DNA from 3 places in the Mesorhizobium sp. 01N446 genome. Region 2 is predicted to be linked to each of the others. Evidence: predicted binding sites of a transcription regulator. Region 2 holds the regulator's gene; each other region holds the start of a gene.
What was found. Region 2 encodes LexA, which represses DNA repair genes until DNA is damaged. Its sites were predicted from a motif close to TGTTCNNNNTGTGTTCNG; they were not measured.
Positions count from the first base shown of each region.

Region 1 (9,616 bases), on a different contig from region 2:
CTGGTCGCGTCAAGCCGCAAGGGCGTCGCCTCGATCCTGCTCGGTGACGATCCGGACGCGCTGGTGCGCGACCTGCAGGACCGTTTCCCCAAGGCGCGGCTGATCGGCGGCGACCGCGACTACGAGGCGCTGGTCGCCCGCGTCGTCGGCTTCGTCGAGGCGCCACAGCTTGGTCTCGACCTGCCGCTCGACGTGCGCGGCACCGCCTTCCAGCAGCGCGTCTGGCAGGCCTTGCGGGGCATCCCGGTCGGTGGCACGGTTTCCTATGCCGAGATCGCCGGGCGCATCGGCGCGCCCAGGGCGACCCGCGCCATCGCCGCCGCCTGCGCCGCCAATGCGCACGCGGTCGCGATTCCCTGCCACCGCGTGATCCGCAAGGACGGCGCCCTCTCGGGTTACGCCTGGGGCGCCGAGCGCAAGCGCGCGCTGCTTGACCGCGAGGCCCAAGGGTCGACGAAGGCCTACCGGTCTTCGCGGGCCTGACGAGGACCGGCGATGCGCACGATGGCCAGGCCTTCCGCCGCCAGAGCGCAGAGCCAGAATGCCAACGGTGCCGCCATCGACGCGAAGTCACAGGTCTTGGCCGCCATCGGCGAGCTGGTTGATAGTGGCAAGGCCGAGTGGAGCCGCACCGCGACGGGCGAGGTTGAGTTGCGGCTGTTGTCGGGTGAGGTTTTCCTGTTCGGCGAGGTCGCTGTCACGCGTGTCGCCTGACATCACGCACGAAGTGCGGACGGTCCAAGTCAGCGCCGTAGGGCGCTAACCCCCGGCATCCTTCATCCTCAAGCCATGCAACTTGAATTTGAAAGCAAGCATCGGAGTGAGAGGCAGCCTGCACCCGGCTAGGGTTCAGTCACAACAAGGAGTGAAGCCAATGAACCTCATGCAAACCCATATGCCGGCGACAGCCCGCAACACCGCCGCCCTCGACACCCTCACTTACGCCATCGGCCAGTCCGCGATCGGCGCCATCCTGGCCGCGCGCAGCCCCGTCGGCGTCTGCGCCATCCTGATCGGCTCCGACGCCGACGCACTGGAACAGGACCTCGCCGACCGCTTCCCCGGCAAGATACTGGTCGAAGACAAGGTCACCCTGCGCGGCGATCTCGCGGCGATAGCCCGCTTCATCGAAACGCCCGGTACCGGCCTCGACCTGCCGCTCGACATGCGCCACGGCACGCCGTTCCAGCAGCGCGTTTGGGAAGTGCTGCGCGCCATTCCCTGCGGCGCCACCATCACCTACACCGCGCTTGCCCGGCGCCTTGGCAGGCCCACCGGCGCGCGCGCCGTGGCGACCGCCTGTGCCGCCAACGCCATCGCGCTCGGCATTCCCTGCCACCGCGTTGTCAGAGCCGACGGCACGCCGTCGGGCTACCGCTGGGGCATCGAGCGCAAGCGCGCGCTGCTCGACAAGGAGGCCGCGATATGAACGCTTACGCCAAGGTTGCCACGGCGGCGGTGGAAGCCGCCGAGACACGCATCGCCGCTTACGACTGGCCGGCGCTGGCCGCCGAACTCGACGGCTTCGGCTGCGCGGTGATGGAAAAGCTGCTCTCGCCCGAAGAGTGCCGGCAGATCGCCGGCCTCTACCCCGAGGAAAAGCATTTCCGCAGCCACATCCACATGGCCAGGCACGGCTTCGGCAAGGGCGAGTACCGCTACTTCCGCTATCCCTTGCCGGATCTGCTCGGCGGGTTGCGTAGCGCACTCTATCCCAGGCTGGCCGAGGTCGCCACCCGCTGGAACGAACGCATGGGCATCGCCCTGCGCTACCCCGCCACGCATGCCGAATTTCTCGACCAATGCCACGCCGCCGGCCAGGTCAGGCCGACGCCCCTTCTGCTGCAATATGTCCCCGGCGACTTCAACTGCCTGCACCAGGACCTCTATGGCGACCTCGCCTTTCCCCTGCAGGTGGCGATCCTGCTGTCCGAGCCGGGCGAGGATTTCACCGGTGGCGAATTCGCGCTGACCGAACAGCGGCCGCGCATGCAGAGCCGGGTCGAGGTGGTGCCTTTGCGCCAGGGCGACGCGGTGGCCTTCGCCGTACACAACCGGCCGGTGCAGGGAACCAGGGGCAACTACCGCGTCAACCTGCGCCACGGCGTCAGCCGCCTGCGCTCAGGCATGCGCCACACGGTCGGTATTATTTTTCATGATGCGAAGTGAGCGTTTCTTCCTTCTCCCCTTGCGGTAGAAGGAAATGCCGCGATTCATTCCGCGTCGGCAGCGACCATCTCCAGGATCCAGGGGCACGCATAATAGTCGGCGATGCGGTCGATGACGCCGCCATCGGCGTGGATCCGCACGAAATACGCCGGCCGCCATTCCTCGCCACGCAGCCTGTCGACGACCAGCACCGCCTCGCCTTCGATCGCATCTGGCCGCATGCGCCAGGGCTCGCCGCGCTCATATTCGACGAAATAGGGCGACTCGGAGAGCAGGCCATTGTAGCAGTCCGAAACCCGCAGCCGGGCGTCGGCGCTGGTCAGTGCCCGCACCCCGTCCCAATCCCTGGCATTGAAGAGTTCGACATAGCGGTTGAGCAGCCTTTCCAGTTCCGGGTCGTGCGCGGGCGCCGCGACCGGTTGCGCCGGCAAGGCGGCGAGCTTGGCCCGGCCGCGATTGAGCGCCGACTTGACGCCGCCCGATGTCGAGCCGACCAGCTCGGCGATCTCGTCGAGCGAATGGTCGAAGACATCCTTGAGCAGCACGCAGGCGCGCTCCTTCGGCGGCAGGTGCACCACCAGCCGCTCTATAGCGTGGCCGGCGCCCGGGCCGGCGGGCTCGACGGGCAGCACGATCTCATCCCCGGCGTATCCGGCTTCGGCCTTGAGCCGCGTGCGACGGTTGCGGATGAAGTCGATGCACCTGTTATGGGCGATGCGGAACAGCCACGGCCGCAGCGCCTGTGTGTCGTCGAGCTGCCCGATCTTGCGATAGGCCTCGAACAGCGCCTCCTGCATGATGTCTTCGCCGTCGAGGGCCGAGCCGGTCATGCGCGCGCAATAGCGGTGGAGACGGACGCGCAGATGCGAGACCGTCTCCAGGAACGCCCGGTAGCGCAGGTCGAACAGGCCTTCGGGGTCGAGGCGCGGCTCGATGCCTTGCCTCGTCTCACGGAAATTGCGGATCTGCTGGTTCATCGCGGCACGTCGCTCGGCCTCTCCGCAGCATCGCGCAGGCGCCGTGCATCCACAAGCACCAAGTGCGACCCGATCGGCCCGCCCATCCCTACGCCGCCTTGCCGCCGGCAATTTTGTCGCTGACGTCACCGGCATCCGGCAGCCCAAGCCTCGGCCGCACCCAGGCGGCGAGGCGGCCGATCGCGTCGTCGGCCTCCGGCGCCTTGCCGGCCATCATCTGGAAGGAGTGCAGCATGTCGTCGAAGACGTCGAGACGCGCCTCGACGCCAGCCTGCCGCGCGCGCTCGGCGAACATGCGGCTTTCGTCGACCAGCGTCTCGTCGGCCCCGGCCTGCAGAAAGACGGGCGGAAAGCCCCGCAAATCGGCATAGAGCGGGCTGACCTCCGGATCGAGCCGGTCGCGGTCGCCGATGAAGTTGGTCACCAGCCAGTCGACGCCCCCCTTGGCGAAGAAAGGGTCCTTTTCGCGGTTGGTTTCGTAGCTTGCGGCGGTCAGCGCCATGTCGAACCAGCCGGAGATGATCAGCGTTGCGGCCGGCAGCGGCCGCTCCTGCGCGCGCAGCCGCTGCAGGACGCCATAGGTCAGTATCGCGCCGCAGGAATCCGCGGCAAGCGCGATCCGCCTGGTGTCGACGCCCTGGTCGGCGAGCCAGTCCCAGGCTGCCATCGCCGCCTCAAGCTGGGCCGGAAACTTGCCCTGGCTCGCCAGCGGATAGCCATAAAGCAAGGCCCGGCAGCCGACGGCCTTGGCCAGGTGGCCGACCAGCTTGCGGTGGGTGTAGATCGAGCCGCCAAGGAAGCCGCCGCCATGCGCATAAAACAGCACGCGCTCCTCGTCCGCGCCCTTCGGCACGATCCATAGCGCCGGCACGCCGCCGGCATCCACCTCGATATAGTCGACGCCGCCGGGTTCACCGGTCAGCGCCGTCCAACTTGTATCGTTGAAGTCGACGAATGCCTGCGGGCTCATTTTGCCGGCATTGGCGCCGATCGTCGCGTAGTGGTTCCTGTTTGCTTCGCTCTCGATGCTCGCCATGATGCTCTCCTGGTTACCGATCGCGGACCGCGCGACCTTTCGAGAAGCAGAGACGGATGGGCTGACAAAAAGGATACGTCGCCCGCGCATGATTCTTCCCGGATCCGGCTAACCCTCGCCCCGAAACATCGCGGCGTGGCGTTGGGCGAATTCGAGGAACGGCGTCGGCCGCACGCCGAACATGTCATGCGTCTTGAGATGCACCCGCGATTTCGGCCGTCGCAACCGTTCGGCCAGCTGTTCGTCCAGCGCATCGGCGAAGATCGCCGGAATGCCGCTGGCCAGCAGGTTGCGCCGCCGCTCTTCGGGGCTGACATCGACATAGCGGACCGGCTTGCCGATCGCCTGCGATATCAGCGCCGCGATAGCGCTCATCGTCAGCGCCTGCGGCCCGGTCATATCGAGGCTCTCGCCTTCATGGCCGCCGTCGCGCAGCAGCCGGAAGGCCACCTTGGCGATATCCTCGACATCGACCGGCGACAGTTCGGTCTCGCCGAGCGCGAGATAGAATGCGCCATCGGCGGCAATGGTCGGCGCGTCGCGCAGGTAGACCTGCATGAACTGGCTGGGGCGCAGATGCGTCCATGCCATGCCGGCCCCTTCCAGATAGCGCTCGACCTCCTCATGCATGCGGGTGAAGCGGAACTTCGTCGCGTCATAGCCGATGTTGGATTCGGCGCCGGAGAATTTTATCACATGCGCGACACCGGCCTGCCTGCAGGCATCGATGAAACGGCACTGCGTTTGCGTCATGTCTTCGGCTGCGGTCGAAATCATCAGCACGCGCTCGATGCCGTCGAGTGCCGCGCCAAGTGTGTCCGCCCGGCGCATGTCGCCGGCGACCAGTTCGACGCCGGCAAGGCCGCCGAGCCCAGCCGCTGATGCCCGGCCGGGATCGCGCACCAGCGCCCTCACCTTATGCTTCTGCCGCGCGAACTCGCGCACGATCGCTTTGCCGTTCAGGCCGGCGGCCCCTGTCACCAGGATCATCGTCTTTCTCCGTCTCGGGATTGATGCGAGCCGCCCTGCCGGCGACCGCACCTTGAAGACGAAGAAACGAAGGCAAAGGATTCCGCCCAAACATCTTTTATCAGCAGGACGCTTTCGCCGTGCCGCGATCACCGCGCCGGGGCGTAGCGGTTCACCACCATGCCGCAGGCATAGGCCTTCGAGCCGAGCAGACGCAGTTTTCCAAAGCCGCCCTGGTCGAAGATGCGCAGGCCGGCGCCCAGCGCGGCCGGATTGATGAACAGCTGGAACTCGTCGACCAGCCCGGCCGCGATCAGCGACGAGGCGAAGCCCGCGCCGCCGAAGACGGCGATGTCGCCGCCCTCGCTCGCCTTCAGCGCCTCGACCTCGCGCGGCAGGTCGCCGCTCACCACCGTCGTGCGCTCCCACCGCGAGGTTTTCAGCCTGTCGCTCGGCACCACCTTCCGGGCGTCCACGATACGCTGGGCGAAGGCATAGAACGGATCACGTGGAAACTTCTTCGCCGCATTGCCCCAATGGCTGAGATAGCCCTCCTCGGCCATCTTGCGGCTGAGCAGGATGGTGTCGATACCGGTGAGGACGGCGTTGAAATCGCGCTTCAGCTCCTCGTCCCAGCCGATGTCGTCGCCCCATTCCCAGAGTTGCCAGCGATGGTCGTCATTGGCGCCGACAAAACCGTCGACCGATATCTGCATCTGAAGGATCAGCTTTTTCACGGTCGTCTCCTCGTTTGTCCGGCTCAAGCGAAATTGCTTTACTTTTGGAACCATTGACGTATGGGAAAAATGATGTCAAGAATAAAGTGATGTACAAATGGAACCATAGACATGTCGACGCGCGAAAGATCCGGCTGCCCGATCAGCCTGTCGCTGGAACAGCTTGGCGACCGCTGGACGCTGCTCATCATCCGCGACCTGGTCTTCGCCGGGAAAAAGCATTTTCGCGAGTTCCTGCAGTCGGACGAAGGCATCTCCTCACGCACGCTGGCCGAGCGGCTGCAGACGCTGCAGGATGAAGGCATCCTCACCCGCAGCGACGATCCGAGCCACGGGCTGAAGGCGATCTACCGGCTGACGGAAGCCGGCATCGACCTTCTGCCGGTGCTGGCCACGCTCGGCGCCTGGGGCAGCAAGCACCGCAAGGCCGACGACAAGCTGGCCCGCATCGCCGACGAACTAGCGGCCGGCGGCGAACCGGCGCTGGAACGGATCAAGGCAGCGCTGCGGGCCGAGCATCTGGCGAAAACATGATCGTGCCCCGAGCCGGGGCGTGCCCAACTGCGCGGCGGATCGTCAGCGATCGTCATACTGATCGTGAAGGCGGACCCAATCGCCCAGCGTATGGGATGGCCCATTTTCATTGCGGCCCATGGGAGTGAGGTCGAGATAGCTGTAGGTACCGATCAGGTTCTCGCCGCCCCGGCCCCGCACCTGGAACGTGCAGTAGATCGTGCCATCGTCATCCCTGTAGAAAACCGTCGCGCCGCCGCGATCCCTGCCCGTCATCGCGACCTCTTCGAAATTGAACAGCACCTTACCCGAACGGATCTGGTCCTCGGTGAACGACACCTGGAAGTCGAAATTGAAATCGCTCCCGTATGACGAAACCCAATCGAACTGCCAATTCATCCGCGCCTTGAAATCCATGAGCTCGGCCAGGGGCGCGCGGGCGCAGACGACCAGGGAGACATCGTGATGCCTGAGATGCTGGTTGGCGGCGTCGATGTGGTCGCAAAGGAATGAACAGCCGGTGCAGCGATAGTCCGCATTGGGCGGAAACATGAAGTGATAGACGATCAACTGGCTGCGGCCCTTGAAGAGGTCGGCCAGAGATTTCTTTCCCTGGATGGTGTCGAACGCGTAGGGCTTGTCGATCCGCAGCCACGGCAGTGCCCGCCGCTCCGCCGCGAGTTGCTGGCGCTGGCGCGTCAACGCCTTCTCTTTTTCGAGATGCGCCTTGTGCGCTTCAAACCAGTCCGAGTAAGGCGCGATGATGTGGTCGGTCATGTCGTTCTCCTTCCGCACTCAGGCGTATGATGGCAGCCTCGTTGCCTGTCTTTAAGACGTCGTCGAAGACCGCGCTCCGACAATGGCGGCGCAATTTTCGCGGGAAGAGCGCCGATGACACAGCCGGACGCGGACATGGCGCTTGACAGCCATACACGTTTTGTTCTCTATTCGTTCCAATCCATCAGCAACCATGGATATGCAGCCGGATGGAAACGACAGCCACCATCCTGCATGCCGATCTCGATGCCTTTTATGCCTCGGTCGAGCAGCTGCTCGACCCGTCGCTGCGCGGCAAGCCGATCGCTGTCGGCGGCGGTGTGGTGCTGGCGGCTTCCTATGAAGCGCGCGCCTTCGGCGTGCGCGGCGGCATGCCGGGGCGCAAGGCACGCGAGCTTTGCCCGCAGCTGATCTTCGTCGGCGGGAATTTCAGCCACTACCAGCGGCTGGGTGACGCGGCGATAAAGGTGCTCGACGATTTCACGCCGGTGGTCGAACGCATTTCCATCGACGAGGCCTTTGCCGATGTCGCCGGCTGCACGCATCTGTTCGGCTCGCCGCGGGAGATCGCCACGGCGATCCGCCGCCGGGTGCGGGCCGAACTCGGCCTGCCGATCTCGATCGGCGTGGCCCGCACCAAGCATCTGGCCAAGATCGCCTCGCAGGTCGCCAAGCCCGACGGGCTGGTGGTGGTCGATCCCGGCACCGAGCTCGCCTTCCTGCACGATCTGCCGGTCTCTCTGATGTGGGGCGTCGGCCCGGCGACCAAGGCGAGGCTGGCCGAAATCGGCATCCAGACCATCGGCGAGCTGGCGAGGACGCATAGCGGCGCCCTGACGCGGCTGCTCGGCCCCGCCGCCGGCGAAAAGCTCGCCGCTCTCGCGTGGAACCGCGACCCGCGGAAACTGGATACTAGGCGCCGGGCGCACTCGGCCGGCGCGCAATCGGCCCTCGGCCGGAAGCCCGCCGTGGCGCGGGTGATCGTGCCCACCTTGCTGCATCTTGCGGACCGCGTCGCCAGCCGGCTGCGCGCCAAGGCGCGGCCCGGCCGCACGGTGACGGTGCGCGTGCGCTTTGCCGATCTCAGCGCCGTCACGCGCTCGATCACGCTGGATCAGCCGATCTCGGCGACCACCATGCTGGCCGAGATCGCCGGCGACCTGGTGCGCGGCGTGCTCGCCGACCATCCCCGGGAAAAGACCATCTCGCTGCTGGCGATCTCGGTCTCGCACCTGGAGGAGAGCGCGGAGTTGCAGCTCGACCTGCCGCTTGGCCTCGCCGACGAGAAGCGCCGCCCCGGCAGCCAAAAAGGCCTCGCCCGCTTCGGCGCCGACCGCGCCATCGACAAGATCCGCGAACGTTTCGGCAAGCAGGCCGTCGGCTACGGCACGGTGGCGCTGGAAGCGGCACGCTCGGTGCCCGACGAATTCAGGGAACTGGCGGAAAAGGAACTGTGAGAACTACCTGCCGGTGCGCCAATAGCGATGCACCTTGACGCCGCTGCCGCTTCCCCCGTGCCAGGGTTCGCAGGCGATACCGTCCTTGTCGGCATCATGTGTCGGCCAATAGCCCGGCTGCCCCCGATATGCGGGCGCAAGCTCGACGGCGCGGGCGGCTGCACAGTTCGGGAACGCGGCGAAGTGCCTTAAGGCGGCGAGCGGCGAGTCGATCTGGATGCCGACAAAGCCATAGGCGATGTAGCCGGACAGGAGGATGAACGGCGCGAAAAGAGCCAGGTATTTCAGCCTGCCGTGGCGACGAGTTGCAGGCCAATGCAAGAATGGCAGAAGCATTCCCGAGGTGCCCCCTGCTCAGACCCCGGCACGAATCTATCTTCACCGGGCCGTCGCGACAACCGGCACGCTTGCCAAACCCCGCCGTGCCGCCCATACAGCGGCGTGGGCGGCTCGTTCTGTCCGAGAGATCCGCGCCTCTCCTATCTTTCCCGAGGATACTGTCCGATGTCAGCGACGCCGTGCCCTTGGTCGAAGCCTTGACGGCCTCCTCCCCCTCCCTCGTCAACCTTGGATGGTCGGAGTTTTTCGGCGATCAACTTGAACCGGGCGACGCAGACCTCATCCCGACCCGCATTGCCATGGTCCATCGAGACCGGCTGAGCGGCCTGTCCCTCAAAGGGCAAGTGGATCTGACGCTGCCGCCGCAAGCCACCACCGGCGACTATGCCGTCGGCGACTGGGTGCTGGTCGAGCCGCATGGGCACCTCGTGCGGCGTCGCCTGACCCGCAAGACGGTTCTGGAACGCCGCGTCCAGGGCGGCAGGGGGCCTCAGTTGGCCGCGGCCAATGTCGACACGCTGTTCATCGTCACCTCGTGCAATGCCGACTTCAACATCGCCCGGCTCGAACGCTATCTGGCGCTGGCCAACGAGGCCGGAACGACACCCGTCATCCTGTTGACCAAGGCCGATACGGCTGAGG
Region 1 is NZ_JBFTRA010000002.1:800,529-810,144, forward strand. Features, by position in the region: gene ada (bifunctional DNA-binding transcriptional regulator/O6-methylguanine-DNA methyltransferase Ada) at 1-483, shown strand, start outside; gene AC1DPX_RS12215 (hypothetical protein) at 505-714, shown strand; gene AC1DPX_RS12220 (methylated-DNA--[protein]-cysteine S-methyltransferase) at 875-1,429, shown strand; gene AC1DPX_RS12225 (2OG-Fe(II) oxygenase) at 1,426-2,169, shown strand; gene AC1DPX_RS12230 (sigma-70 family RNA polymerase sigma factor) at 2,214-3,146, opposite strand; gene AC1DPX_RS12235 (alpha/beta hydrolase) at 3,235-4,182, opposite strand; gene AC1DPX_RS12240 (SDR family oxidoreductase) at 4,291-5,172, opposite strand; gene AC1DPX_RS12245 (dihydrofolate reductase family protein) at 5,301-5,888, opposite strand; gene AC1DPX_RS12250 (winged helix-turn-helix transcriptional regulator) at 6,000-6,422, shown strand; gene AC1DPX_RS12255 (DUF899 domain-containing protein) at 6,465-7,178, opposite strand; gene dinB (DNA polymerase IV) at 7,388-8,635, shown strand; gene AC1DPX_RS12265 (excalibur calcium-binding domain-containing protein) at 8,639-8,971, opposite strand; gene rsgA (ribosome small subunit-dependent GTPase A) at 9,154-9,616, shown strand, end outside.
Region 1: the regulator LexA is predicted to act here: its motif matches at 7,340-7,357, upstream of dinB (DNA polymerase IV).

Region 2 (9,616 bases):
CATCTCGATCTCCGGACTGCATATGGCGCTGGTTGCCGGCACCATCATGGGTCTGCTGCGCGGCGCCTTCGCGCTGTTTCCGGATTTTTCCGCGTGTCGGCCGGTGAAGAAATACGCCGCCGCCGCGGCCCTTTTCTCGATCGCGGCCTATCTCGTCATTTCCGGCGTCGTCGTTGCCGCCGAGCGCAGCTTTATCATGCTGGCGGTAATGCTCATTGCTGTCCTGTTCGATCGCGCGGCGCTGACTATGCGCAATCTGGCGATCTCGGCGATCGCCGTCATTGTGGTGTCGCCCCACGAAGTGGTCGGCCCGAGCTTCCAGATGTCGTTCGCCGCGACCGCGGCTTTGGTTGGTGCCTATGCCGGCTGGGCGGATCACCATGCGGGAAAGACGAGACCGCCACCGCCAAAGCGGTCCTTGCCGGGCTTTCTCACACGAAAATTCCTGATGGCGACGGGCGGGTTGGCGATGACCTCCATCATCGCAGGCTGCGCCACGGCGCTGTTTGCCATCTGGCATTTCCAGCGTGTGTCGCCGCTCAGCCTGTTCGCCAATCTGGCCGTTATGCCGATCGTAACGGCGGTGATGTTCCTGGCGGTAGCCAGTGCGTTGCTGATGCCGTTCGGATTGGATGCGCCATCCCTTTACCTGATGGGCAAAGGCCTGACGGCAATGATCGCCATATCGGCATGGATATCGGAACGCTCGCCGATCGATGCTGTCGGGCTGATTTCCCAGCACTCCGTGCTGCTGGTGACCATCGCACTGGTTATCGCGACAATGGCGACGACCTGGCTGCGGCTCGCGGCCGTGCCATTCGCGCTTGCCGGCCTGCTGACGGTGTCGGATACGCGCACGCCGGATGTGCTGATCTCGGAAGATGCGCGGCTGGTTGCGCTGCCAATCGGCCGCGGCGAACTCGCTGTCAGCCGGGCTCGTCCGAACGAATTCACCGTCGACAACTGGAAACGCGCGCTGACATCCGAAACCATCATCGTGCCGGAAATGTTCAGCAAGGCGGACGGGCAATTCGACATTGCCGATGCGGTCAACCTGCCGCCGGGAGCGCCATTCTATTGCACGGACGGTGTCTGTCTTGCCCGGCATCCGTCCGGCGCGATCATTGCGCATGTCGAAGACCGCAAGGACACCTGGAAGGCCTGCGGTTTTGCCGATCTGATCGTCGTCAATGACGCGACGGGCTATAATGCCTGCCACAATCCGCTGGTTCTTGTCGTCACCAAACGGCAACTGGCCCGCAAGGGCAGTGCCGCCGTCTTCTTCGACCGCCAATCGGCGACCGGTCCGCCAATTGTCAGCTTCGCGGTGGACGGCCCGTACCGGCCCTGGCACGAGCAGCGAAAATTTTCACGCGAGGCGAGGGGGCTGCCGCCCTATCAAAAACCCGAAAAGCCGTCCGCTCCTGCTCAGTAACGCCGGATCAGCCCGACCAGCTTGCCTTGCACCTTGACCCTGTCCGGTCCGAAGATACGCGTCTCGTAGGCTGGGTTGGCGGCTTCAAGGGCGATCGAGGCGCCCTTGCGGCGGAACCGCTTCAAGGTTGCTTCCTCCTCGTCGACCAGCGCCACGACGATCTCGCCCGGGCTTGCCGTGTTGGCATTGCGGATAATGACCGTGTCGCCATCGAAGATGCCGGCCTCGATCATCGAGTCGCCCTTGACTTCCAGCGCATAGTGCTCGCCGCCCATGATCATGTCCGGCGGCACCGAGATCGAATGCGTCTGGTGCTGGATGGCATCGATCGGCACACCGGCGGCGATGCGGCCCATCACCGGGATCGAAACGGCGGATACCGCGTCGTCGTCATTGCCGGCCGCCGGCAAGCGCGACGGCGCCGGCTTGATCTGGCGGCCGAGGCCGCCCTGACCGAGACTACCCTGGATGACGCTCGGCGAGAATTTCTTTGCCGCGTTGAGACCCGGCGCGATCGAATCCGGCAGCCGCAGCACCTCCAGCGCCCGCGCCCGGTTGGGCAGCCGGCGAATGAAGCCGCGTTCCTCCAGTGCCGTGATCAGGCGATGGATGCCTGACTTGGAGGCGAGATCGAGCGCTTCCTTCATCTCGTCGAAGGAAGGCGGAATGCCACTTTCCTTGAGCCGTTCATGAATGAACATCAGCAGTTCATGTTGCTTGCGTGTCAGCATGGCGGCCCCCAAGGCATTGAACGAAGGGTGTGAACCAGAATCGAAAAACAAACCCAGAACAAACACTATCTGTTCCAGTTGTGTTCCGCAACTGTTTAAAGTTTAATGAATTTGTTAAGGCCTCAGAAATTATCTGGCCCCCGGCAGCAGGGGGCAAGCGACCACGGCGCCATCGGCACATGCATTGAAATTATTTTGGTTAATGGCCTGTGGCCTACCCCAGGGTGCGCTTTGGCATCAGGCGTTTGAGAGGCGTCCGCGGGGCGAATTTGAACGGTGTATCGATCCATTTCCAGCGGAACGAAACGAAACCAAAACGCCAACCATCGCTGGCTATCCGGGAATAGAACGCATTCAGGCTTCCGGCACCGCGCCGGCCAATACCTGCGCATAGGCGCCGGCATCGATATTGCCGCCGGAGATAACGCAGACAACATTGCCCGTTGCGTGCTCGCTGCGCAGAGCGGCGGCGAGCGAGGCGGCACCGGCACCTTCGGCCACGATCTTTGCCTTCGAGAACAACAGGCGCATCGCTTCCGTGACCTGCTCGGGGCTGACGGCGATGGCGCCGTCGATCAGCTGATTTGCCAATGGCCACAGGCCGGGTACCAGCGACGGGCCGCCTATGCTCTTGATGAAGGAGGGACGCGTCTCAATCTCGACAATGCGTCCGGCCGCCAATGCCGCCGTGACCGGAGCGGCGCTCTCGTCCTCGACCGCGAAAACCTTGGCCTGGCCTCGCATCGCCTTGACCGCACTGGCGACGCCTGACGTCATGCTCCCGCCGCCATAGGGTGTCAGCACGCAATCGACATCGGGCAGATCTTCGACAATCTCCAGGCCAATGGTTCCGTTGCCGGCAAGCACCGCCTGATCGGTGACCGGGTTCACGAGAAGCTCGGCGCCATCGGGCCGTTCGGTTCCGACTATGTAGCGCCACCATGTCTCGTGCGAGACGAAACGCACGTCGCCACCAAGGCGGCGGACCCCGTCGATCTTGGTCCGGGGCGCATCGGCATACATGTAGGCGACCATCGGAACGCCAAGCGCCTTTGCCGCCCAGGCCATTCCATATGCCATGTTGCCGGAACTGATGGTCGACACGCCGTGCCTGAGTTCATCGGCGTCGCGGCAAAGCAAGGCATTGAGCGCCGGCCTGATCTTGAAGGCGCCGATGGGCGACAATGTCTCGAGCTTGAGAAATATAAGCTGATCGGGCCGGCCGAGATCAGTGCGCAGCAGCGGCGTGCGCGGCAGCCAGGCGCGCAGCCGGTCACGGGCCGCGACGATCTCGTCAAGTGTCGGACGCCGCGGCAGCGTCATCCGGAAACCGCTTTCAGACTGCCGGCGCGTGCGGCGTAGGTGTTGGCGCCGTTGTCTTCGCTGTGGACATAGACATGAAGCGTGTAGCCGATATGCGCCGTCATCAGCGCCTTTGCCCGCTCGACGTCGCGATCGAGCGCCGCTTCCATGATCGCGGTGTGATGCTCGATCGCGATCGCCTCGCGCAAGGCGTCCATTGCCTCGCCATAGCCATCCTTGAGGCCGGCCGCCGCCCGCAATGTCGGCGCCAGGCCGAGAAACCGATGATGCCGCCGCAACTGATCGGCGATCGTCGAGCGGAAGCGCAAAAGCCAGTTGGATGTCGCCGCGCTGAGCAGCGCCGCGTGGAAGGCCTCGTGGCTCTCGTCCCACTTGTCGACGGCCGCATCGGAAGGGTCGTCGACCGCGGTCTTGCAACGGGAGAGCCGGTAGTGGGCGGTGACGACCGCGTCCTCCCATTCCCTGCCGCCATTCGCGATCGATTCCAGGAACAGCGGCATTTCGACAACCATCCGCGAGCGCGCCAAGTCCTCGAGCTCGGCGCGCGACACGGGGGCGACGGTAAAGCCGCGATTGCTGATGGCGGTGACCAGGCGCTCGGCTTCTAGGCGGGACAGGGCTTCCCGCAGCGGCGTCCAGCCGACGCCGTATGTGCCGCGCAGCGCGCTCAGCTTCAGCGGCGCCCCCGGCATGAGACGGGTGGTCAGGATATCGCGCCGCAGCAACTGATAGGCCGCCTCGGTCTTCGTGGAACTGTTCTGATCCTGCATCGCCGTCCGTCCATCACCAGGCTTGCAAAAATTATATATCATGGGGAGGCATGGCAAGAATTATATATAATGTTTGACACATGGCGGGGGACTGACCATGATCGCCGCAGTTGCCGCCTGTGAGCGGCGCTGATCAAATCTGGGAGGAAATGATGTTGAAGTCGAAGTCCGCTTGGCTGTCGGGACTGGCCCTGGCAGGCGCATTGATGGTCAGCGCCGGCAGCGCCGCGGCTGATCAGATACGCATCGGCATCGCCAATTTCGGCGAGCATCCGCAGCTCAACGCCGCCATAGCCGGCTTCAAGAAGGCATTGACGGACAACGGTTTTGCCGAGGGCAAGGACGTCGTCTACACCGAAAGCCACACCAATTTCGATGCATCGCTGGTGCCGCAAATGATCGCCAAGCTGCAGGCCGAGCAGCCCAAGCTGATCTACACCATCACTACGCCCGTCTCGCAGATCGCCAAGAAGGCGCTCGCCGGTTCCGGCATTCCAATCGTTTTCGCCGCGGTCACCGATCCGGTGGCGGCCAAGCTGGTGCCGTCATGGGACGCAGGAGACGACGGCATGACCGGCGCCAGCGATCTGCAGGATGTCGCCGCGGTGATGGCCTTCACCAAGAAGCTGCTGCCGAACGCCAAACGCTTCGGCGTGCCTTACAATCCAGGCGAGGCCAATGACGTTGCCCTGATCGAAAAGATCAAGGCAGCGGCGCCCGCCGCCGGCTTCGAAGTCGTGGAAGTCGGCGTCGACAACGTCAATGACATCCAGCAGCGCATCGCTTCGCTCGCCGGCAAGGTCGACGTGATCTACGGCCCGGCTTCGAACCTGATCCAGCCGGCGATTGCCGCGGTCTCGGCGGCTGCCCGCCAGGCCGGCATCCCCGTCGTCAACTCCGATGACAGCGCGGTCCGCAACGGCACCGTACCGGCAAGCTTCGCGGTCAACTACACGCAGGTCGGCGTCAACGCCGGTAACATCGCCGCCGAGATCCTCAAGGGCAAGGATCCCAAGACGATCGCGCCGTCGCGTCCGGCCTATGAGGATCACATGGCAACGATCTCCCGCAAGGCGATGGCCGCGTTCGGCATCGAGATACCCGCTTCGATGGCCGATTGCGGATGCATCGTCGACTGACATCGGGCTACGGGGTGACGGCGTTGGCGCCGTCGCCCTTCACGCCAGGGAGGAACGATGCTCGAGATCCGATCCGCGCGCAAAGTGTTCTACAAGGGCCAGGCCGACGAGAAGGTCGCGCTGGACGGCCTTAGCCTGTCATTGGCCACCGGCGAGTTCGGCATCGTCATCGGCTCCAACGGCGCCGGCAAGAGCAGCATGCTCAATGCCATTTCCGGAGCTCTCGTCCTGGATTCCGGCAAGATCCTGATCAACGGTGCCGACGTGACGGCCATGCCGGTGCACAAGCGCGCCACAAGACTCGCGCGCGTCTTCCAGGATCCGATGCGCGGCACCGCCGCCAGCATGACCGTGGCAGAGAACATGCTGCTGGCCGATCTGCGCAGCCAGAAACGCACGCTGCGGCAAGGGCTGAACGCTGCGAGGCTCGCATCCTACAAGGAACGCCTGTCGATATTGGGCCTCGGCCTTGAAAATCGTCTCGACACCCGCGTCGACCTGCTGTCGGGCGGGCAGCGTCAGTCGCTGTCACTGATCATGGCCGTTGGCGGATCGCCCGATCTGCTGCTGCTCGACGAGCATACGGCGGCACTCGATCCACGCACGGCCGAGATCGTCATGCAGGCGACGGTGCGCGCCGTCAACGCACTGAAGCTGACCACGCTGATGGTGACCCACAACATGCAGCACGCGGTCGACTATGGCAGCCGGGTCATCATGCTCGATGCGGGCCGGGTCCTGCTGGAGGTTGCCGGCGAGGAGAAGGCGAAGGTCACGGTTATCGATCTGATCGGCCATTTTTCCGTCAAGACCGACCGCATGTTGCTGGCGAGCTGATCATCATGGGCTTTGTTCAGGAGGTTCTCACCAGCTTCGTCGCGATCATGCCGGTCACCCTGGCGCAGAGCCTGATCCTGGCCTTTGTCGTGCTCGGCATCATGATCCCGTTCCGCATGCTGAACTTCCCCGATCTCACCAGCGAAGGCGCTTTCCCGCTGGGCGGCTGCGTCTGCGGCGTGCTTCTGGCTGCCGGCGTATCGCCGCTGACCTGCATCGCCGTCGCATTCGCGGCGGGCTTCGCGGCGGGTTGCTGCACCGCCTTCATCCATCTGCGCTTCCGCATCCACACGCTGCTGGCCGGTATCCTGATGATGACGATGCTCTACAGCATCAACCTTCGCATCATGGGCAAGTCCAACCTCTCCGTCTTCGGCTCGCCCACGGTGTTCGATTGGGTGCCGTTTGCGCGGCCGGGCTTTCCGGCCAGCAAGATCGTCGTCGCCGGCCTTCTCGCGCTCGTCGTCTTCGCCGCGCTCTACATGTTCTTCAGGACAGAGAAGGGGACCGCCGTGCGCGCTGTCGGCGCCAATCCCGACATGGCCGAGGCGCAGGGCATCAATGTCTGGGCGGCGACCATAGGCGGCGTCGGACTGGCGAGCGCGTTTTCGGCCTCGAGCGGCGCGCTGATGGTGCAGTCGCAAGGATTTGCCGACGTCAATATGGGGCTGGGCATCCTCATCAACGGCCTTGCCGCGCTGATGATCGGCGAGGCGGTCGTCGGCAAGCAGACGGTCTGGCGCCAGCTGCTGGCGCCCTTTGCCGGCGCGATCATCTACTACCAGCTGGTGTCGTTCTGCCTCGCCGCCGGCATGCCGCCTCCCGACCTGAAGCTCGCCACCGGCCTGTTCGTGCTCGCCATGCTTGCTCTGCCCAGCCTCAAGCGCAGCCGGGGACCCGCGCCCGCGCGCGAGGCGATCCGTGAATAACCAGGGAATGTCACAAATCATGCATGCAATGATCGATCTCGCGGCAGTCGAAGCCATGGATGCGGCGGATCCGCTGCGTGCCATGCGCGACCGGTTCATTTTGCCCGAAGGTGTGATCTATCTCGACGGCAATTCGCTGGGTGCCGCGGCGCCCGCCGTCTTCAACGAACTGCAGAAGGCGGCGACGCAGGAATGGGCGCAGGACCTGATCCGTGCCTGGAACACCGCCGGCTGGTTCGACATGCCGGTCGCGCTCGGCGACCAGCTCGGACGTCTGATCGGCGCCGCTGCCGGCCAGACGGTGGTCTGCGACACGACCTCGATCAACATCTACAAGGTGCTGCATGCTGCCCTTGCCATGCGCCCGAACCGCTCGGTCATCGTCGCCGAGGGCGACAGTTTCCCGACCGATCTCTACATGGCCGAAGGCGTGGCCTCGACGCGGCCGGGCACGGTGCTGCGGCTCGAAGGCGTCGACGCGCCAACCATCGAAGAGCTGATCGATGAGCGCGTCGCGGTCATCCTGGTCAACCACGTCAATTACAAAACCGGACAATTGCGCGACATGGCCGCACTGACATGCAAGGCCCATCAGGTCGGCGCGCTGATCGTCTGGGATCTCTGCCACACCGCCGGCGCATTGCCGGTCGAGCTCGATGCCGCGAATGCCGATTTCGCCATCGGCTGCACCTACAAATATCTCAATGGCGGTCCGGGTGCGCCGGCCTTCATCTATGCCGCGAATCGCCATCACGACGATGTCCATCAGCCGCTGAGCGGCTGGTGGGGCCATGCGCGGCCCTTTGCTTTCGAACAAAGCTACACTGCGGGCAGCGGCATCCGCCGGTTCCTGTGCGGCACGCAGCCGGTGCTGTCGATGCGGGCGCTGAAAGGGGCTCTGGACATCTGGGACGATGTCGACATGGCGGCGGTGCGCAAGAAGAGCATCGCGCTCACCGACCTGTTCATCCAGCTCGTCGAAGCCAGATGTGGCGCCCACGGCCTCGAACTCGAAGGTCCGCGCGACGGCAACGCGCGTGGCAGCCAGGTGTCGTTCCTCCATCCCAACGGCTACCAGGTGATGCGGGCCTTGATCGAGCGCGGCGTGATCGGCGATTTCCGTGCGCCGTCAACCATCCGCTTCGGCTTCACGCCGCTCTATGTCGGCTACAAGGACGTCTGGCAGGCGGTCGAGGTGCTTGAGAACATCCTGCGCACCGGCGCCTGGCAGGAAGCGCGTTTCGCGGTCAAGACGGCGGTTACCTGAGAAGTCAAAGCCGGGTGCGGACCGTCCACAGTTCGGGAAACAGCACGACCTCGAGCATCTTCTTCAGGTAGGAAGCGCCTGACGTGCCGCCGGTGCCGCGCTTCAGGCCGATGATGCGCTCCACCGTGGTGACATGGTTGAAGCGCCAGCGGCGGAAATAATCCTCGAAATCGACCAGCTTCTCGGCCAGTTCATAGAACATCCAGTAGCGCTGCGGATCGCGGTAGACGGTCTGCCAGGCGACCAGGACTTCTTCGTTTTCGCTGCGCGTCTCGCGCCAGTCCGTGCGCCTGGCGTCGGCGCCGATGTCGAACCCGTTGCGCGCCAGAAGCAGCAGCGCTTCATCATAGAGGGACGGCTCGGCCAGGATCGCCTCCAGCTTGTCGGTGAGGTCCGGCCGGTGCTTGTGGGGGCCGAGCATCGCCGAATTGCGGTTGCCCGCCATGAACTCGATGGCGCGGTATTGCCAGGACTGGAAGCCGGAGGACTGGCCGAGCGCGTCGCGGAACTCGGTGTATTCGCTTGGCGTCATCGTGCGCAGCACGTCCCAGGCATTGTTGAGCTGCTCGAAAATGCGGGCGACACGCGACAGCATCTTGAAGCTCGGCTCCAGCCGGTCTGCGCGAATGGAGCGGATCGCGGCACCGATCTCGTGCAAAGCGAGCTTCATCCAGAGTTCCGAAGTCTGGTGCTGGATGATGAACAGCATCTCGTCATGCGCCGACGACAGCGGCGTCTGCGCGTCGAGCACTTTTTCCAGGTGCAGATAGTCGCTGTAGGACATGCGCTCCTTGAACGACATCTGTGCGCCTTCGGACGCCGGATCGTAGGGCTCGCTCAATTGATTTTCTCCGTGCGCAGCCGGAAACGCTGGATCTTGCCGGTCTGGGTCTTGGGCAAAGCGGCGATGAATTTGACCGAGCGTGGATATTTGTAGGGCGCGATCGTCGCCTTGACGTGGTCCTGCAGGCGCTTGACGGTCAGCGCGTCGGGCGCCACGCCTTGCACCAGCACGACATGCGCCTCGACGATCTGGCCGCGTTCGCCATCCTCGGCGCCGATGACGGCGCATTCGGCGACATCGGGATGCGACAGCAACGCCGCCTCGACTTCTGGCCCGGCAATGTTGTAGCCGGCGCTGACGATCATATCGTCGGAACGCGCGGCGAAATGGAAGAAGCCGTC
Region 2 is NZ_JBFTRA010000004.1:70,871-80,486, reverse strand. Features, by position in the region: gene AC1DPX_RS17290 (ComEC/Rec2 family competence protein) at 1-1,435, shown strand, start outside; gene lexA (transcriptional repressor LexA) at 1,429-2,166, opposite strand; gene AC1DPX_RS17280 (pyridoxal-phosphate dependent enzyme) at 2,521-3,489, opposite strand; gene AC1DPX_RS17275 (GntR family transcriptional regulator) at 3,486-4,259, opposite strand; gene AC1DPX_RS17270 (ABC transporter substrate-binding protein) at 4,412-5,398, shown strand; gene AC1DPX_RS17265 (ABC transporter ATP-binding protein) at 5,456-6,235, shown strand; gene AC1DPX_RS17260 (ABC transporter permease) at 6,241-7,164, shown strand; gene kynU (kynureninase) at 7,184-8,431, shown strand; gene kynA (tryptophan 2,3-dioxygenase) at 8,436-9,272, opposite strand; gene AC1DPX_RS17245 (AMP-binding protein) at 9,269-9,616, opposite strand, start outside.

Region 3 (9,616 bases), on a different contig from region 2:
TACGCCGGCGGGACAGCGCCCCCCCCCCCCCTCTGGCGTGCCGGACATCTCCCCCACTGGGTTCCCACAAGGGGGAGAGCAGCTGTCATTGCTTGCCAATCTCAATCCAGGCCGTCGAAGCTCTCTTCCTCAGCCACTTCCGCACCGCCCAGCCTGAATGGCGCGAACGACACGCGGTGCAGTCTTGCGACCGGGCCATGCGTCTCGATCGCCGTGCGGTGGCGTGCGGTAGCGTAGCCCATATGGACTTCGAAGCCGTAGCGGTCGTGGTGGCTGCCGCAGCCGCACATCATGCGGTCGCGCATCACCTTGGCGACGATCGAGGCGGCGGCGATGGACTGCGAGCGCTGGTCGCCCTTGATCAGCGCGCGGCCGTCGCACGGCAACCCTGGCGGCACGTCGCGGCCGTCGGCAAGCGCGAGCTTTGGCCGAACCGACAGCCCGACCAGAGCGCGGCGCATTGCCTCGAGGCTGGCCTTCAGGATGTTGCTGCCGTCGATGCCTTCGGCGCTGATCGAGGCCATCGAAACCGCCTGCGCCGAGCCGAGAATGCGCAGGAACAACGCTTCGCGCTGCAAATGGCTGAGCCGTTTGGAATCATCTAGGCCTTCGGGGATGTTGGCGGGGTCGAGCACGACCGCCGCGGCGACCACAGGTCCGGCCAGCGGTCCGCGGCCGGCCTCGTCCATCCCGGCCACCGGCCACAGGCCGTCAGCCATCGCCTTCGTCTCGAAGGAGAAATCGGGTTTCTCGACGATTTCGAAGAGAAGCGGAGAATCGGAACGCGCGCGAGCCATGTTGCGGCGAGGTTCGCATCGGCTCCGATTCTCCGCAAGTCCCTCCGGGTCGGGTGGGGCGCCGGACCGGGAGGGCACCGTCTGCAGGCCGGGGCGGGCCGGACGGGATTTTGTGCGCCGTGGCAGGTCAAACCGCCGCGGCGAATTGCAATTCAGAGCAGCATCAGCTGCTCCTGGTCTTTTCCGGCAGCGACGAACTGGTCGGTGCGCAGCGTGCGCCGTTCGGCATTGAGGCCGAGCCGTTTGGCGGTGATCTCGAAGCGCCGGCCGATCTGCCAGGCGTAGGGACCGGCGCCCCTCATGCGCTTGCCCCATTCCGAATCGTAGTCCTTGCCGTCGCGCATCGACCGGATCAGCGACATCACGTGGCGGTAGCGGTCGGGATAGTGGCGCAGCAGCCAGTCCTTGAAGATCGGACTGACCTCCAGCGGCAGGCGCAGCACGACGTAGCCCGCCTCGCGCGCACCGGCGGCGTATGCCGAATCGAGGATCCGCTCCATCTTCTGGTCGGTGAGGCCGGGGATGATCGGCGCCACCATGACAGAAGCCGGAATGCCGGCATCCGATAGCTGCCGGATCGCCTCCAGCCGCTTGGTCGGCGTCGACGCGCGGGGCTCCATCGTCCTGGCCAGCATGCGGTCCATCGTCGTCACCGACAGCGCCACCTTGGCCAGTCCGCGTTCGGCCATGCGAGACAGGATGTCGATGTCGCGCGTCACCAGAGCCGATTTGGTGACGATGCCGACCGGATGGCCGCGCGCTTCCAGCACTTCGAGGATCTCGCGCATGATGCGGTACTGTTTTTCGATCGGCTGGTAGGGATCGGTGTTGGTGCCGATGGCGATGGTGCGCGGCTGGTAGCCGTCCTTCGACAGTTCCTTGTCGAGCAACCGCGCCGCATCCGGCTTGGCAAACAGCTTGGATTCGAAATCCAGCCCCGGCGACAGGCCCATGAATGCGTGTGTCGGCCGCGCGAAGCAATAGACGCAGCCATGTTCGCAGCCGCGGTACGGGTTGATCGAGCGGTCGAAGGAAATGTCGGGCGATTCGTTGCGGGTGATGATGGTGCGCGGCTTTTCCACCTGCACCTCGGTCTTGAACGGCGGCAGCTCCTCCAGCGAACTCCAGCCATCGTCGAAGACATGCCGGCTGATCGGCTCGAAGCGGCCGGACGGATTGATGCCCGCCGATCGGCCGCGGTTGCGGTCCGGACGGATGCGCATGCCGCTCTGCTCGATCATCGCATTGGCCATTTCGGCTCGTCCTGCTCCGAAAGCTGCAATGTCGGCTCGCACGATCGGTTCCATCTTGGCCCGCTCCCAGGGACTGTCCATGTTGTGTCGAATCGCTCTGTTCATGAAATTATTCCTATTTGGCGAATGAGAACAAAGCAAGAACTTTTTATGTTGCGCTGCAAAAACTGGCGCTGTGCGCGGCTTTCCGCTATTCGGCTAAACATGCTCAGTGTTCTTATCGAAACGCGCAATGACGAGGAGGCTCTCGCCCGCACGCTCGCCTCGCTGATTGGTGGCGCGGTGGAGGGCGTGGTGCGCGAGGTCGTCGTGTGCGACGCCGGCTCCACCGACCAGACGCATCATGTCGCCGAGCATGCCGGCTGCCACTATGTGGCGAGCGGCGGCATTGCCGCCGGGATCAGGCAGGCCAAGGGTGACTGGCTGCTGCTGCTGGAGCCGGGCGCGCGGCTGGTGGAAGGCTGGATCGAAGCGGTCGTCGCCCACACGGCTAGGCAAACCATGGCGGCGCGGTTTTCGCGCGCGCGCGGCAGCCGCACGCCGTTCCTGGCCCGGGTCTTTTCGGGAAATCGTGCGCTCGCCGACGGGCTGGTGATCAGCAAGCGCCAGGCCGCATCGCTGTCAAAGAGCGCCGGCAGCGCCGAGGCGCTGGCGCGCGGCCTGGCGACAAAGAAGCTCGAGGCCGAGATCTGGGTGGCGCCGCCGAAGCAGCAGCACCGCGCGCCGAAGTGATTTTTGCATCCGCTCTGCTTATTGTGCATTGCACAAGATCTGACGTGAGATTAGCTTTCGTTCGAAGCGGGTGAATTGGGTTGGGTCATGCGAGTGGTGGGCACCGATGCGGCATCGGTGTCACCCTCATGGACGAGGACCCGATGACCCTTTCAACGTCAGATAAATCCGGTGCCGCCAGTCTCGAGGCCATTGCGCGCAATGGCAGCCTGCTGCGGCGCATCGCCGTGCGCATTCCGACCTACCTCAAGGACTTGCGCGAAAACCCCGCCTGGTTACCTATGTTCATGCTGGCGCGCACTATGGCTGGGCGCCGGATGCATTGGCTGGGCGCAAAACGCGCCCGCCCCGCCGACAATGTCGGCGACACGATGTTTTCCGGTGTCGAGCGGGCGTCGGTTGTCGATGCACTGCGTTCCGACGGCCTGTTCTCAGGCCTGGTCCTGCCATCGGACATCCATGAAGAGATCGCGAATTTTACGTGGCGCACACCTTGCTTCGGCAATTTCGACCGGCGTCTCGAATTCATGCCGGGCGAGCATGCGCAGGCCGAGAAACGCCTGGGCCGCTCGCTGCTCAGCGGACACTATTTCGAACGCATCCTCGACTGCCCGGCCGCACTCGCCATACAGCGCGATCCGCTGCTTCTCGACATTGCCGCGCACTATCTCGGCGGCCAGGCCAAACTGATCACGACACGCGTCTGGTGGAGCTTTCCGACCGGCGACGCCTCGGACGCTGACAAGAACCTTGCCTCGCTCGGCAAGTATCATTTCGACCTCGACGACTGGCGCATGTTGAAATTCTTCTTCTACCTCAAGCCTGTCGACGCCGACACCGGTCCGCATGTCTATGTCAGGGGCAGCCACAAGCGCCGCGCCATCAAGCATCAGCTCACCCTGTTGGTCGGCCATCCCGCCCAGGAGGTGCTGGACGTCTATGGCGAGCAAAGCCCGGTGACGCTGACCGGCGAAGCCGGCCTCGGCTTCGTCGAGGACCCGTTCGGCTTCCACATGGGCACCGTGCCGGCGCGCACCCCGCGCCTCATGATGGAAGTCGGCTTCGGCGTCTCACGCCCCTCGCGCCGACGTTTTCATGGCGAGCCGGTCATCCGGTAAAGGCGGGCCGGATCTCCACCGGCATCCAGCGCGCCTGTCGCCGGGCAATGCGGCTTTCCCTGCACTCGGCATCATAGTCCACGGCGACGGGTTCGCGGCTGAACTGCAACCGGTCGTCCAGGGCATTGACGATGATGATCGCCCTTGGATCCCCGTCATCGGTGGTGACCGCCGCGACGTAGACACCGCAGCCCCGGCAGATCAAATACTCGGCTGTACGCAGGCCGAACCGGTATCTGTGCAATCGGGCTTCGTCCCCGACCGAGACGGTCAGCCTGCCGTCGGGATCGGCGACGGCGCGCGAGCCATGCTTGATGCAGAACGAACATTGGCAGGCGCGGACTTCGATCTGCGAAGGATCGAGCTTGGTTGAAAATCGAAGGCGTATGTTGCCGCAATGGCATCCGCCGGCATGCTCGTTCATCGCATCGTCCCCGTCGTGGTCGGCCATGGCCCTCCCACGAGAAGGTACTTTCTCCGGCATCCGGTTTGGAATGGCGTTTCGAAGGCGCAGACGCCGTTCCACCTGCCAAACACGGCGTGAAACCGGGGCTTGCCCTCGGCTTTTACGGAGCCGACTTCCCGCGCCGCAGATGTTCGTCCAGGCGCGGCATGATCTCGACGAAGTTGCAGGGCATGTGCCGGTAGTCGAGCTGCGCCTTGAGGATGCCGTCCCATGCGTCCTTGCAGGCGCCGGGCGAGCCCGGCAGCACGAAGACGAAGGTGGCGTTGACGACACCGCCGGTCGCCCGGCTCTGGATCGTCGATGTGCCGATCTTGTCATAGGAAATGCGGTGGAACACTTCGGAAAAGCCGTCCATGCGCTTTTCGAAGATCGGCTCCAGCGCCTCCGGCGTCACGTCGCGCCCGGTGAAGCCGGTGCCGCCGGTGGTGATGACGACATCGATGTTCTTGTCCCGCGACCACGCCAGAACCGTGTCGCGGATCTTGTCACGGTCATCGGTGACGATATCGCGGGCGGCCAGGATGTGGCCGGCCTCGGTGATGCGGTCGGCCAGCGTCTGGCCGGATTTGTCGTCGGCAAGGCCGCGCGTGTCGGAAACCGTCAGCACCGCGATGCGCACCGGAACGAACGAACGGCTCTCGTTGATCCCAGCCATCTCACTCAGCCTCCGAGGACATGCTGCGCGTCGCCGCGACGAACCAGTCGGGCTGGCGGCCGCGGATCTCGGCCGCCGCGCGCTTGGCGACATTGCCGGTCTCGAACAGGCCGAAACAGGTCGCGCCCGATCCCGACATGCGTGAAAACCCCGACCCGGCCTTATCGAGCCACGAAAGCGCCCGGCCTATGGCGGGCTGCAGCGCGAGTGCGGCCGGTTCGAGATCGTTGCGGGTGACCTCCAGCCAGTTGCGCAGGCTGTGAAAATCGATGCTGCGCGGCAGCGGCGGCAGGGGCTCGTTGTCGCGGCTGGACAGGGCCGCGAAGACATCCGCCGTCAAGACCGGCGTGCCAGGATTGACCAGCACCAGTCCCAGCGCCGAAAAGTCCGGCACCATCGACAGCTCGTCACCAATGCCGCGCGCCACCAGAGGCTTTGCCGCCAGGCACATCGGCACGTCGGCGCCAAGCGAGAGACCGATCCGCGCCAGCTCGGCGTCATCCATGTCCAAGGCCCATGTCCGCGCCAGTCCGCGCAGCACGGCCGCCGCGTCGCTCGACCCGCCGCCGACGCCGGAGGCGACCGGCAGGTTCTTTTCCAACTTTATCGAGACAGGCGGGGTCCGCGAAGGGCCGGCCTCCCGCCGCAAAGCATCGCGCGCCTTGAGCACAAGATTGCCGGCGTCGAGGGGAACCGCCGCCGCGTAGCGGCCGGACACGGTGAAGTCGTCACCGTCGGCGGGCGCGATCTCGACCCGGTCGCCAAAGCGCGTGAACACCGCCAGGCTTTCGATGAGGTGATAGCCGTCAGGGCGCCTGCCGGTGACATGCAGCGCCAGATTGATCTTGGCATGCGCGTGCCAGGTGCGCGAACCGATCTCGGTGTCCACGGCGTCAGTCGTAAGGGGGATGATGCTCAGTCCTTGGCCAGCCGATATTCGCCGGTCTTCGGATCCTTGACCAGCGTGCCCATCGCGCCATTGGCCGCCTGCTTTTCGGTGCGCCGCACCTTGGCGGTCACGCGCTCGGCCTCGCGCACGAAGGTGCGATAGCCGAAATAGGCGGCGACGCCAACGACGGTGAAGAAAATGATCTGCGGCATGTCACAACTCCTACCACGCTGGGCCGGCGAAGGCGGCCGGTCGGGTCGGTCAATGCGTGTCGCCCAAAACTGTGTCCGGTTTTGGGAAAACGGCATGCATAGGACTTCAAACCCTCATGCTAAACGGTTTTGCGCGGTTTTCAAAGCCCGAAGCGAGCCCACAGCGCGCGCTCTTCCGCCGCATCCATGACGCCGCTGGCGGCAGCGGCGGCGATATCGGGCGCTGAAAAGCCCTTGCTGGAGCCGAACAGGCCAAAGCGGCTGAGGAAACCGCGTGGCGCCGTGACCAATCTCAGCTGGGTCTTCGCCCCGAACCGGGTCTTCAGCACCGTGCGCATGTCGCCGAGCGCATCGACGAGGCCGAGCTCCAGCCCCTTTTTGCCCGTCCAGAACAGGCCCGTGAACAGATCCGGATCGTCCTTAAGCTTGCTGCCGCGCCGCTCCTTGACGAGATCGATGAAGGTGTCGTGCACCTCGAGTTGCAAAGCCTTCAGCCGCTCGACATCTTCCTTCTTCTCGGGCTTGAACGGATCGAGCACAGCCTTGTTCTGGCCGGCGGTGTGGACACGGCGCTCGACCCCGATCTTCTTCATCAGTTCCGGGAAACCGAACGAAGCCGAGACCACGCCGATCGAACCGACGATGGAGGACGGATCGGCAAAAATCTCGTCGCCGGCAACCGCGATCATGTAGCCGCCCGAGGCGGCGACATCCTCGACAAAGACCAGCACCTTTTTGTTCTTTTCAACCGCCAGGTCGCGGATGCGCTTGAAGATCAGCCGCGACTGTACTGGCGACCCGCCGGGCGAATTGATCGAAATGGCAACCGCCGGCGCGTCGAAGGAAAATGCCTTCTCGATGAGGCCTGCGGTGGAGGCCAGCGACAGGTTCTGCCGGAACTGGCCGCCCGACATGATCGTGCCGTGCAGCCGGATGACCGGAATGGTGACGACGGTGGAGCGCCAGGATTTCGGCAGCAGGCGGTTGAAAAGGCGTTTCACGAGGGCGCGGTCTCCGGTCGATTGCGTTGCAGGCATGTAGGGATTTCCCGGCCAACGGCAATGCGGCGGCCAGGAATAGCTCAATCTCCAAACAGCGAGGCGAGACCGTTGGCAATCATTTCGCTGCGCTCGTCGGGGCCGTTGCCCGATTGCGCGTGAAGCATCAAAGGCGGGCGGATGGCAAGTTTTCCGCGCGCACCGAGCGCTGCCCGCACGACAATGCGGATCGCCGCCGCGTCGGGGCGAGGGTGCACGGCCAGCATCTCGGCATCACCGAAACGGCCTGACATCGCATCGAGAATAGCGCCGAGCTGTTCGGGCCGCGCGATGACGGCAAGCCCGCCACGCGGCCTGACCACCGCCGCCGCGCTGCGGATCCAGCTTTCAAACAGCCCGTCCTCCATGACATGGGCTTCCTTTCGCAGCCTGTCCGGCGTGGCGCGGTCCCTGGCTGCGTTGAAGGGCGGATTCATGATGACATAGTCGAAGTCGTTGTCGGCCAGACCTGTCGCCACCCGGGCCTGGCCTGAGGCCGTGACGTCGGCGACGAGCACGGAGGCACGATCGCTGAGATGCGCATTGCCGGGGTGAGCAAGGGTGGCCGATGCGAAGGCGGCCATTTCGGGCGCGCGTTCGACCAGAACGGCCCTGGCGGCCGGGCAGCGCGACAGCACCGCCAGGCCGGCAGCACCGGCGCCGGCGCCGAAGTCGGTGAGACGTCCGGAAAAGACGGACGGCACCGACGCCGCCAGCATCATCGCATCCATGCCGGCGCGATGGCCGCCATGCTTGGGCTGCACGAGCCAGAACCGGCCGCGATGGAAGGCATCGACCGTATGGGCCGGCGTGTCCGGGCCAAGGGTGTCGAGGGCAGGGGCGGCTGGCGCGGCCGACATTATTCTGTGCGGATCTCGTTGGCGATGCCGGCATCCCTGAGGATGCGACGAGCGGCATCGGCCTGGTCGGCGTCGACCATGACGCGCTTCTGCAAAAGACCGATCGACCCTTCGAGAATGCTCATATTCTGATCGGCGACAAAGCAGGCGATGCCGGCGTCGCGCATCAGCGATTCGACGAAGGAGATGATCACGGCATCGTTGGTGCGGACAAGCTCTATCATCGCATGAAACTCGCAGTTTGCGCCATTGATGTAAACGGGCAGGGATTTCCGTGGCGGAGCCTCGGCCCCCGCGCTGGTTAACAGCCTGTCACCAACGCCGCGCCAATTCGCCACTTGCCGTGGCCGTGTCCGCCGCCCTAGAGTCCGTATCGGGATTAAGGGTGCCGTCGCACGCGTTATAACAAGACGGGAGTGATTGTCGTGGGTGTCGTTCTCAACATCGAAAACGGGAAGCGGGAACCCGCCTCCATCAAGGATCTGATCGATCTGACGGCGGCCGATATGGGACGCGTCAACGAATTGATCCTGTCCAAGGCCGGCTCCGACGTCGAGATGATCCCGGAAGTCGCCAACCATTTGATCTCGTCAGGCGGCAAACGGCTCAGGCCGATGCTGACGCTCGCCGCCGCGCAGATGTTCGGCTATGCCGGCGAAGGTCACGTCAAGCTCGCCACCTCGGTCGAGTTCATGCACACCGCGACTTTGCTGCACGACGACGTCGTCGACGAGAGCGGCATGCGCCGCGGCAAGAAGACCGCCCGCATGATCTGGGGCAACCAGGCGAGCGTGCTGGTCGGCGATTTCCTGCTCGGCCAGGCCTTCCGCATGATGGTCGATGTCGGCTCGCTCGAAGCGCTCGACATCCTGTCGAGCGCCGCCTCGATCATCGCCGAGGGCGAGGTCATGCAGCTTGCCGCCGCCAAGAACCTCGAAACCACCGAGGACGAGCACTTTGCGGTCATCAAGGCCAAGACCGCGGCCCTTTTTTCGGCGGCCGCCGAGGTCGGGCCCGTCATCGCCCAGGCGACGCGCAACGATCGCGCCGCACTGCGCTCCTACGGCATGAACCTCGGCCTTGCCTTCCAGCTTATCGACGATGCGCTGGACTATGGCGGCACCAGCAAGGATCTGGGCAAGAATGTCGGCGACGATTTCCGTGAGGGCAAGGTGACCTTGCCGGTCATCCTCGCCTACCGGCGCGGCACCAAGGCCGAGCGCACCTTCTGGAAGCGCGCCATCGAGGATAATGTCGTCGACGATGCCGGCCTGGAAAAGGCGATCGGCCTGATGACCCGCCACGGCGCCATCGCCGACACGATCGGCCGCGCCCGGCATTTCGGCGAGATCGCCCGCGACGCGCTGGCGCCGCTGGAAGAAACGCCGCAGAAATCGGCGCTGATCGACGTCATCGATTTCTGCATCAGCCGGGTGAACTGAGCAGGCCGACCTTTGTCGGAGTTTTCCCTCGCTTTGTACTGGGGAGAACGTTGGCGAACACCACCCGCCGTCTCGACAAGCTGCCTTGCCGCAAATTATCTATAAAACATGGCAAAGGGCACGGACGACACCATCGCGGTGCGCATCAGCAAGGC
Region 3 is NZ_JBFTRA010000003.1:145,831-155,446, reverse strand. Features, by position in the region: gene AC1DPX_RS15035 (ribonuclease HII) at 102-797, opposite strand; gene AC1DPX_RS15030 (PA0069 family radical SAM protein) at 950-2,104, opposite strand; gene AC1DPX_RS15025 (glycosyltransferase) at 2,255-2,782, shown strand; gene AC1DPX_RS15020 (hypothetical protein) at 2,926-3,900, shown strand; gene AC1DPX_RS15015 (GFA family protein) at 3,890-4,351, opposite strand; gene moaB (molybdenum cofactor biosynthesis protein B) at 4,467-5,021, opposite strand; gene AC1DPX_RS15005 (4-(cytidine 5'-diphospho)-2-C-methyl-D-erythritol kinase) at 5,023-5,910, opposite strand; gene AC1DPX_RS15000 (membrane protein) at 5,937-6,122, opposite strand; gene AC1DPX_RS14995 (S49 family peptidase) at 6,263-7,123, opposite strand; gene AC1DPX_RS14990 (tRNA1(Val) (adenine(37)-N6)-methyltransferase) at 7,204-8,019, opposite strand; gene AC1DPX_RS14985 (putative signal transducing protein) at 8,019-8,243, opposite strand; gene AC1DPX_RS14980 (polyprenyl synthetase family protein) at 8,445-9,461, shown strand; gene AC1DPX_RS14975 (GntR family transcriptional regulator) at 9,570-9,616, shown strand, end outside.
Region 3: the regulator LexA is predicted to act here: its motif matches at 2,179-2,196, upstream of AC1DPX_RS15030 (PA0069 family radical SAM protein).